DNA from 3 places in the Bradyrhizobium sp. sBnM-33 genome. Region 2 is predicted to be linked to each of the others. Evidence: riboswitches for the same ligand, from Rfam matches in the RefSeq annotation. Region 2 holds a riboswitch; each other region holds the start of a gene.
The links. A riboswitch is a leader RNA that binds a small molecule or an ion and turns the genes downstream of it on or off. The one in region 2 is predicted to bind cobalamin.

Region 1: another riboswitch for cobalamin. It lies ahead of RX328_RS03030 (TonB-dependent receptor); the one in region 2 lies ahead of RX328_RS08045 (DUF1636 family protein).
Region 3: another riboswitch for cobalamin. It lies ahead of metE (5-methyltetrahydropteroyltriglutamate--homocysteine S-methyltransferase); the one in region 2 lies ahead of RX328_RS08045 (DUF1636 family protein).

The regions. Positions count from the first base shown of each region.
Region 1 is NZ_CP136624.1:651,015-654,286, forward strand. It holds gene RX328_RS03030 (TonB-dependent receptor) at 1-1,287, opposite strand, end outside; cobalamin riboswitch at 1,400-1,599, opposite strand; gene RX328_RS03035 (FecCD family ABC transporter permease) at 1,734-2,777, shown strand; gene RX328_RS03040 (ABC transporter ATP-binding protein) at 2,774-3,272, shown strand, end outside.
Region 2 is NZ_CP136624.1:1,706,253-1,709,524, reverse strand. It holds gene cobW (cobalamin biosynthesis protein CobW) at 1-1,025, opposite strand, end outside; gene RX328_RS08045 (DUF1636 family protein) at 1,022-1,396, opposite strand; cobalamin riboswitch at 1,493-1,709, opposite strand; gene cobO (cob(I)yrinic acid a,c-diamide adenosyltransferase) at 1,749-2,402, shown strand; gene RX328_RS08035 (cobyric acid synthase) at 2,427-3,272, shown strand, end outside.
Region 3 is NZ_CP136624.1:1,120,023-1,123,294, reverse strand. It holds gene RX328_RS05285 (ribonucleoside-diphosphate reductase subunit alpha) at 1-694, opposite strand, end outside; cobalamin riboswitch at 810-1,020, opposite strand; cobalamin riboswitch at 1,153-1,367, shown strand; gene metE (5-methyltetrahydropteroyltriglutamate--homocysteine S-methyltransferase) at 1,480-3,272, shown strand, end outside.

The DNA of each region.
Region 1 (3,272 bases), 1.1 Mb from region 2:
ATCGTAATAATCGATACCGGTCAGGATCTGTGAGGGCACCCCGAGGATCGAGTTCTTGATGCTCAATCGTGGCGTGATCGACCAAGTCTGCAATGATGCGTCGTTATAGGTGGAGGAGAAACTCGGAAATGGCGACGCAAACGGTATCGCCCCGAAGAATCCGCTTTGCGTTTTCTTGTCTCTGACGCCGCCATCAACAATGAGTTCGGCTCCGTTCCACAGGGTTTTGGTAAAACCGGCGGTAGCGCTGGCGCCCTGCTGATTGCCATAATCGAATGGCGTGGCGGCGCCGCGGCGGTTCGTGACCAGTTCGTTGACGCCAATCGAGGGATCGACGATGCGGCCACCGGGGAGTCCGAGCTTTTGGTCGTCGCCGGTCACCGTCAGGAAGGCCTTGAGATCGGGAGTGGTGTAATTGAGATTGCCGACCCCGTTGCGCTGGTCGAGCGCGTTGTTTTCGCGATAGCCGTCGGACTTGATTGCGTTGCCGTAGAATGAGGTCGACCATGGTCCCGAATTCAGCGCCGCCGAAACCGAGGCCATGCGCTGGTTGAAGGAGCCGATACCGGCCTCTGCGCGCATGGCAACAGGTGGGCCACCGACGCCGTTCTTCAGGACGATATTGATGACGCCGCCGACCGCGTTGTCGCCATACAGCACCGCGCCGCTGTTGCCGCGCGTGATTTCAATGCGCTCGATCGAGTCGCGCGGAATGGTCGAAAAATCCACACCGGCCATGTCGATGTCGTTGAGCCTTCGGCCATTGATGAGCACCAGCGTATTTGAGGTCGCGAAAGCGCCGAATCCGCGCAGGTCGACGCTGGTCTTGGCGCCGTTGACGCCACCAAACAGGCTAGTCAGCTGCACGCCGGGCGTTTGCGCGATGATTTCCTGCAGCGTTTGAGCCGGTGAGTGCGCGATCTCTTCGGCGGTAATAACGGTCGACGCCGAGCCGACGATTCCTGAAAACTGGCGGTCGCCGCTGCCGTCCGCGCCTTGCGAGACGCCCTGGGATGCGGTGTTCGAGCCGATCCCCGCTGCGGGTCTTCCGCCGGTCGACGGCACCGCCGCCGGCACGACGCGGCGCGAGGTCGACGCTTCATTGTAGGTCGGTTTTGCGCGAGTCCGGTTCGGGTCGGTAGGCGAAGTTATCTCGATCGGCGGCAATGGCTCCGCCGCCGTCTGCTGCGCGTGCGCACCGGAGATGCCTAGCGACACGATGGGAACGAGAAAGCTGGAGGCGAGCCAAAAGCGGCGGCGCCTTGCGGCTGTGTTGGTGAAAGACATGACTTGGACCTCGGTATGACGTCAGTGGCACGTCACAGCGAACCAAGTCTCACCATGTGCTTTGAGCAGCTCAGGTGAAGCTAATGTCTGTACTCCCCGACCGACATCTTCGCGTGTGACCACGGCTGACGGCAGGTCTCCTGGCTCGCGGGTCGTTACCCCATCGTCGCCTTCCCAGGACCGAGTGCCCAGTGGCATGTGACGAAGGATTCGCCGCTTACAGTTGCGGGGGCAGCCGCGGAATTGGGGGATTTCCCCGCACCGCATTCCCTTTTGATCCCCAAAACGGGAACCGTCGGGAACTATGGTAGAAGTTTGTCAAAGTCCGAGTCAATGCGCCCCGGGGCGTCCCGCGATCCTCACTGGACGAGTGCGCTATTTTTGCCGCATGAGCACGCCTGCCCGCCGCCTGTACCGGGGCGGGTAAACCTGCTTTAGGACGATCGATGAGTGTTGAAGCCGTAGCCCTGACCAATGAGGACGCCGCGCGCCGGCGGATCGGCGCGACCGCGGCGCTTGCTGCCCTTGTTGTGCTCCTGATGCTGATCTCGCTCGGCATCGGGCCGGTGCGGCTGTCGCCGCTTGCGGTGGCGCAAGCGCTGTTCGGTGGCGGCAGCGAGGTGGCGCAGGTGATCGTGCGGGAAATCCGCCTGCCCCGCACGCTGCTGGCGCTGGCGATCGGCGCCATCCTCGGGCTGTCGGGCGCGTCGCTGCAGGGCTTGCTGCGCAATCCGCTGGCCTCGCCCTCGCTATTCGGCGCGCCGCAATCGGCCGCCTTTGGCGCGGTGCTGGTGATTGCGATCGGGCTGGCCGACGTGCGCTCCTATGCGCTGCCGGTCGCCGCGATCATCGCGGCATTCGCTTCGGTGTTCGTGCTGCTCTCGATCGCCGGCCGCAATGCGGGTCTGCTGATCCTCATTCTCTCGGGACTGGCGATTTCGAGCTTTGCGGGCGCTGCCACCGCGCTGGTGATGAACCTCTCCAGCAACCCCTTCGTGGTGCTGGAGATCGCATTCTGGCTGCTCGGCTCGCTCGAGGATCGCAGCTTTCAGCATGTGATGCTGGCGTTTCCATTCATCATTGCCGGCGCGGTCATGCTGTTCAGCCAGCGCCACGCCTTTCGCGCGCTGAGCTTGGGCGAGGAAACCGCGCAGAGCCTTGGCGTCGATGTGGGGCGTCTACGGCTGTTCGTGATTTCGGGCGTCGCGCTGGGTGTCGGCGGCGCCGTCGCTGTTACCGGCACCATCGGTTTCATCGGCCTGGTCGCGCCGCACCTGATGCGGCCCGTGATCGGCCACGATCCCGGGCGGCTGTTGGTGCCGAGCGCACTCGCGGGCTCGGCGCTATTGCTGGCCGCGGATATTGCAGTGCGCATCATTCCCTCAACATCGGATATCAAGGTCGGCGTGCTGACCTCGATTATCGGCGTGCCGTTCTTCCTCTATCTGATCATGCGCGAACGCCGCGCGCTCGGCGGAGGCGTCGCATGAGCGAGGCTGCGCTGCTGACCGCAAGGGGACTCGGCGTGCGGCTCGCCGGCCGCGTCGTGCTGAAGGACGTTTCGCTGGCGCTGTCGGCGGGGCACCTGGTGGCGCTGGTCGGCCCGAATGGCGCCGGCAAGACCACGCTGCTGCGCGCGCTAGCCGGGCTGATCCCCTCCGAAGGCGAGATCACGATCGGCGGCGATGCGCTGGTCTCACTGTCGCTGCGTGAGCGCGCCAAACGCTTCGGCTATCTGCCGCAGGGGCATCTCGTGCATTGGCCGCTGCCGGCGCGCGATATCGTGGCGCTCGGCCGCTACCCGCATGGCGCAACCGATCCGGCGCGGCTGTCGCCCAGGGATGCCGAGGCCGTGCTGCGCGCGATGCAGGCCGTCGACGTGATGGAGTTCAGTGATCGACGCGTCACCGAATTGTCCGGCGGCGAACGCAGCCGCGTGGCGCTGGCCCGCGCACTCGCGGTGGAAGCGCCGATCATCCTGGCCG
Region 2 (3,272 bases):
CCCGCCCTGATGGCAGCCTCGTCGATATCGTCGTATTCACCGATCAGAACCAGCTTCGACCGCCTTGGCCGCGTGCCCCAGGGCATATCGAACTGATGTCGTACTCGCTCCCCGACCGATTGCATCAGCAATCGCATCGGCTTGCCCGCAACCGCAATATATCCCTTGGCGCGCAGCACGTTCTGTTCGCGCGCAAGCCGCTGAATCGATGCGACCAGCGCATCGATATTCGCGACTTCCGGGAACTCGACTACAACGGAGGCAAAATCGTTGTGTTCGTGCTCTTCCTCGCCGTCGTGGTGCGAGGGGCGCGCGGCGAGATCGTCTTCTGCCGCTGCTTCGAGACCAAGGATCACACGGGCATCGACCGCGCCGTCGACGACCGGCAGCATCAGCAGCACGCGACGCGGCATCTCGGCCGCGATTGCCGCCTTGGCCGCTTCAAGTCCTTCCGCGCCGACAAGGTCCGCCTTGGTGAGCAGCACGATGTCCGCGCAAGCGATCTGATCCTCGAATACTTCCGAAAGCGGCGTTTCATGGTCGAGGTTTTCATCGGCCGCACGCTGGGCTTCGACCGCGACAGGATCGGGTGCGAAGCGGCCGGCCGCCACGGCCTCCGCGTCCGCTAGCGCGATCACGCCGTCGACCGTGATCCGCGAGCGGATTTCGGGCCAGTCGAATGCCTTGAGCAGTGGCTTCGGCAATGCCAATCCCGATGTCTCGATCAGGATATGGTCGGGCTTCACGCGTCGAGAGAGCAACTGCTCGATGGCGGGAATGAAATCGTCGGCGACTGTGCAGCAGATGCAGCCATTGGCGAGCTCTACGATGTTCTCTGCAGGACAGTTGGCGTCCGCGCAGGATTTCAGGATCTCTCCATCCACGCCTTCGCTGCCGAACTCGTTGACGAGCACCGCAAGCTTCCTGCCGTTCGCGTTGGTGATCAGGTGCTGGATCAGCGTCGTCTTGCCCGATCCGAGAAAGCCGGTGACAACGGTCACCGGGATCTTGGCAAGCGTTTTCATTCTGCGGCCTCCGGCACGACGGCGATGGGTGGAATGCGCGCAAGCGACTGCTTGCGGAAGATCTCCGGCCGGCTGCGCCATGGCACGATGCCGTCGGGCGCCGCCGCATAGGCCGCGGCGCCAGCAACAACGTCCGGCGCGCTTGCGTCTGACAAGCGGCCGTACACATAGGACCAGCGCCGGGGACCGGAGAGTGCAATCGAGCAGCCTTGGCTGCAGGCGGATAGACACTCGACCGGAACGACGTTGACGCCTTCCGGCACGCCAGCCGCGAGGATGGCGCTGTGCAGACGCGCGCCTGGCGCGGTTTCGCCTTCCATCAGCGTTTGGCCGGCACAGCAGGTGATGCAGACATGCAACGTAACGGTCATCGCCCCTTCTTCAAAAAATTTTTGACGGAGGCGATGAGGCACACGAACCCAGAGACGCGAGGGTTCGCTCCCCGTCGCGGAACACCCCGTCCGCCGGTGGTCAATCTGTGCGCTGGCAGGTCTCCCGGCTTGCGGAGCAGGTTTCCCTTTGATCTCCACCTTCCCAACCCAAACGGGCCAGTGGTTCTTGGAGATCTCTCCGGTCACGGTCGCGGGGGCGGCTGCTTTTCAGGGCTAAAGCTTCGAGGCAAGAGCCCTATCGCATTCCCTCTTCGCCTGTCGTAGGACAGGAACCAACGCTGCCTCACCATTTGCTCAAGCGTGCAACTTGTCAAGCCAAAGGAACGTGCAGATGATTTCCGAACCGGATGCCGCTGAGGAGGAAGCTGTCGTCGCCGAGGCCTCGCTCGATACCCGCCATGCTGCCAAAATGGCGAAGAAGAAGGCCGCCCGCGACCGGATGATGGCCACCAAGAGTGGAGAGAAGGGACTCATCATCGTCCACACCGGCGCAGGCAAGGGAAAATCTTCCTCGGCCTTCGGCATGATCATGCGGTGCGTCGCGCATGGCTTTCCCTGCGCTGTCGTGCAATTCATCAAGGGTGCGTGGGATACCGGCGAGCGCCGTCTCCTGACCGGACATTTTGGTGAACTGTGCCAGTTCCATGCGATGGGTGAAGGCTTTACCTGGGAAACCCAGGACCGCTCCCGCGACGTCGCTGCCGCCCGCGCCGCATGGGAGAAGGCCAAACAGCTGACCGCCGATCACGCCTTGCGCATGGTCGTTCTCGACGAGATCAACATTGCGCTTCGCTACGACTATCTGGAGATCGGAGAAATCGTTGAATTTCTCAAGAATTCAAAGCCGCCGATGACGCACGTCGTTCTCACCGGGCGCAATGCCAAGCAGGAATTGATCGACGCCGCCGACCTCGTCACGGAGATGACGCTCGTGAAGCATCCCTTCCGATCCGGAATCAAGGCGCAGCCCGGCATCGAGTTCTGACGAAGCAAGCGAGAATCCGATTCCATGGCGCGCGCATTGATGATCCAGGGAGCCGGCTCCGACGTCGGCAAGTCGCTCATCGTGGCCGCCCTTGCTCGCGCCGCGACCCGCCGCGGACATCGGGTACTTCCCTTCAAGCCGCAGAACATGTCAAACAACGCGGCCGTGACTATCGACGGCGGCGAGATCGGACGCGCACAGGCATTGCAGGCGCAAGCCGCAGGCGTCGAGCCGCACACGGACATGAATCCCGTCTTGCTGAAGCCGGAAACCGATATCGGCGCCCAGATCATCGTGCAGGGGCGCCGCGTGGCGACGGTGCGCGCACGCGAATATGCCGCGATGAAACCCTCGCTGATGGCGCCGGTTCTCGAGAGTTTCGCCCGGCTGAAGGATCGCGCCGATCTAGTTCTGGTCGAGGGCGCCGGCAGCCCCGCCGAAGTCAATTTGCGGAGCGCTGATATCGCCAACATGGGCTTTGCCCGGAGGGCCGAGGTCCCGGTCGTGCTGATCGGCGACATTGACCGCGGCGGCGTCATTGCGCAGCTCGTCGGCATCAAGACCGTGCTCGATCCCGAGGATGCCGCCATGATCCGCGGTTTTGTCATCAACAAATTTCGCGGTGATCCCTCCCTGTTTGACGATGGCTATCGGCTGATCGAAACCCGCACATCCTGGCGGGGTTTTGGGGTCCTGCCCTACTTCGCCCGCGCCAACGAGCTTCCGGCCGAAGATGCCCTGGGGCTTGCCGGTGCGCGCAAGGCGGCGCAATGCAAAATCGCCTTTCTCGCGCTTTCGCGGATCGCGAACTTTGACGACCTCGATCCGCTGAAGCTCGAACCCTGCGTCGATCTTGTGATGGTCGGGCCT
Region 3 (3,272 bases), 590 kb from region 2:
GCAGCTTGTCGAGCAAGAGCCGCGCGCTGACATAGGCGTAGTTCGGCTCCTGCTCCACCAGCGTGCGCGCGGCCATCACCGACGCCAGCGCCAGTTCGTCCTCGCTGATGCCGTCATAGAGATTGCGCTGCGTCTCGGCGAGCACCGCGGTGGCGCCGACGCCCTGAAGGCCAGTGCAGGCTTCTTCGATGATCAGCGTCAGCCGCGCGATATCGAGCGGGACCTGCACGCCACTGGCCAGGGTGACACGTAACGAGGGCTTCCCCGATGGCTGGGCGGCCATGGCCACGTCCTGTCCGGCACGCTGGCGCGTACGTTCCTCGCGATAGAGCACATAGGCGCGCGCGACCTTGTGATGCTCGCTGCGCATCAAGGCGAGCTCGACCTGGTCCTGCACGTCCTCGATATGAAAGGTGCGGCCCTCGCTCATCCGGCGCGACAGCGCGCCGACGACCTCGGCGGTCAGTTGCTCGACGATTTCATGCACCCGGCGGGAGGCCGCCGCGCCATGTCCCTCGACCGCGAGAAACGCCTTGGTCATCGCGACCGAAATTTTGCTGGCGTCAAATTTCGAAACCGTGCCGTTGCGACGAATCACCTGCATCGGCGGCTGCGCTTCCGAGACGGCAAGCGATTCGGGCCGCAACCGGATGAATGGAGCGGCACTGGCTCCGCGATCGAGAGAGAGTGACATCAAGAGACCCCGTGATGGTATTGGGGCTGGATGTCAGAGAGGACGCTGCTTCAAATGCGCGGGCGAGAAACCCCGGCATGAATCTGCAAGCGCCGCCGGGACACCCCGCCCGTGGACGTTTTTTCGGTGTCGCGGCAGGTCTCCTGGCTCGCAGGTCGCCGTTGTCCCCGTGTCTTCCCAATGCGATGCCGCATCAGTGACGTAAGATTCGGAAAACAACTCACTGCTTACAGTTGCGGGGGCAGCGCCGGATTTTCGCGATACACCGGCTTCCCTCTTAGCCACCATGTGTTGGGTCATGGCGGACCGTGACGGCTATATCTCGTGTTATTCGCGTCCGCCTGTCAATGGGGAGAGCAGGTGATGTGCAAGAATTTCGGCGAGGGAACCTGCGGCTGTGAACAACGATTACAACGAACCAGCGAATGTCGCCGAGTTGACGCGCCTGCCGCGTTGCCGATAAGTGGACCCGTCGTGGTTCTTCGGGAGACGTTCTTCCGAAGCTAAGAGGGAAGCCGGTGCGGCCGAAAAGCCAAAGCCGGAGCTGCCCCCGCAACTGTAAGCGGCGAGCCGCTGTCCAATGAAGTCACTGAAGCCTCACGAGGTTTCGGGAAGGCCGGACAGCAGCATTGACCCGCGAGCCAGGAGACCTGCCTCGACAACATACACGTCCTCGGGCGGGGTGTCCCGGTGGTGCGGTTGCGATTTTCCGCGCGCGCTCTGCCGTTCGCGAAAATCCAGACGTGTCACTTCGGCCTTTGCCCCCAACTTTTGGGGTTAAGCCAATGTCTGGTTCTACATCTTCTTCCATCATCTCCACTTCTTCACTTCCCGTTGCCTCCCTCGGCACGCCGCGCATCGGTCCGCGCCGCGAGCTGAAATTCGCGCTGGAGAGTTTCTGGTCCGGCGCAACCGACGAGAAGGCGCTGATCGAGACCGGCATCGGGCTTCGCGCCGCCAACTGGGCGCGTCAGAAAAAGCTTGGCGTCAACGTGATCCCGTCGAACGATTTCTCGTTCTACGACCAGGTGCTCGACACATCCGTCATGGTCGGTGCGATTCCGGAAATCTATCGCTGGAACGGCGGGCCGGTCTCCCTTGCGACTTACTTTGCGATGGCACGCGGCGCACAAGGCAAGGCACATGAAGCGAGCTGCGGCCATATCAATCACGGGCACGACGCCGCGCACGGCGTGCCGGCGCTCGAGATGACAAAATGGTTCGACACCAACTACCACTACATGGTGCCCGAACTGGCCAAGGATCAGAAATTTGTCCTCGCCTCGCGCAAGCCGATCGAGGAATACGAAGAAGCCAAGGCGCTGGGTTATCAGACCCGCCCTGTGCTAGTCGGGCCGGTCACGTTTCTCAAACTCGCCAAGAGCAAGGATGCCGGTTTCAATCCGCTGTCCCTGCTTGATCGCTTGGTGCCGGTTTACATCGAGGTCCTGCGCGAACTCGCCGATCGGGGCGCGGAATGGGTGCAGATCGACGAGCCGTGTCTGGTGCTCGACCTCGATATCGTCGCGCATCAGGCGCTGCATTATGCCTATGCGAAGATCACGAGCGCGGTGCCGCAGCTCAAGATCATGCTGGCGACCTATTTTGGCGGGCTGGGCGCCAACCGCGATACTGCGCTATCCCTTCCCATCGCCGGCCTGCATCTCGACCTGGTGCGCGCGCCGGAGCAGATCGACGAGCTCGCCGGTTTTCCTGACGACCTCGTGCTGTCGCTCGGAATCATCGACGGCCGTAACATCTGGCGCGCTAATTTGAGCCGGCTTCTCGACCGGCTTGAGCCGGTGATCGCCAAACTCGGCAAGCACCGTGTGCAGGTCGCCCCCTCCTGTTCGCTGCTGCATGTCCCGATCGATCTCTCACTTGAGACCGGGCTCGATCCCGAAATAAAAAGCTGGCTGGCATTTTCGGTGCAGAAGCTCGAGGAGCTGGCCACGCTCGGAACCGCGCTGGCCGATGGCCGCAGAGCAGTCGCGGACAGCCTGAAAGCTTCGGACCAGGCGGCAGCCTCCCGCAAGGCGTCGCCGCGCATTCACGACCCGAAGGTGGCGGCACGTGTTGCCGGCATCAATGAGCCGATGCGCTTCCGCTCCAGCGTCTTCGCTGAACGCGCCACCGTTCAGCGCGAGCGCTTCAACCTGCCGGCGTTCCCGACCACGACCATCGGCTCGTTCCCGCAAACCGCCGATGTCAGGAACGCCCGCTCCGCTCACGCCAGGGGAGCTCTGACGGACGAAGCCTATAAGCTCTACCTGCAGAACCAGACGGCCCGCACAGTGCGCTGGCAGGAAAATATCGGGCTGGACGTGCTCGTCCATGGCGAGTTCGAGCGCAATGACATGGTGCAGTATTTTGGCGAACAGCTCGCAGGCTTCGCCTTCACCACACACGGCTGGGTGCAATCCTACGGATCGCGCTACGTGCGTCCGCCGGTCTTGTTCGGCGACGTGTCGCGGCCGAAGCCGATGACGGTCGAGTGGTGGCAATATGCCCAGTCGCTAACGAAAAAGCCGATGAAGGCGATGCTCACCGGCCCCATCACCATTCTGAACTGGTCGTT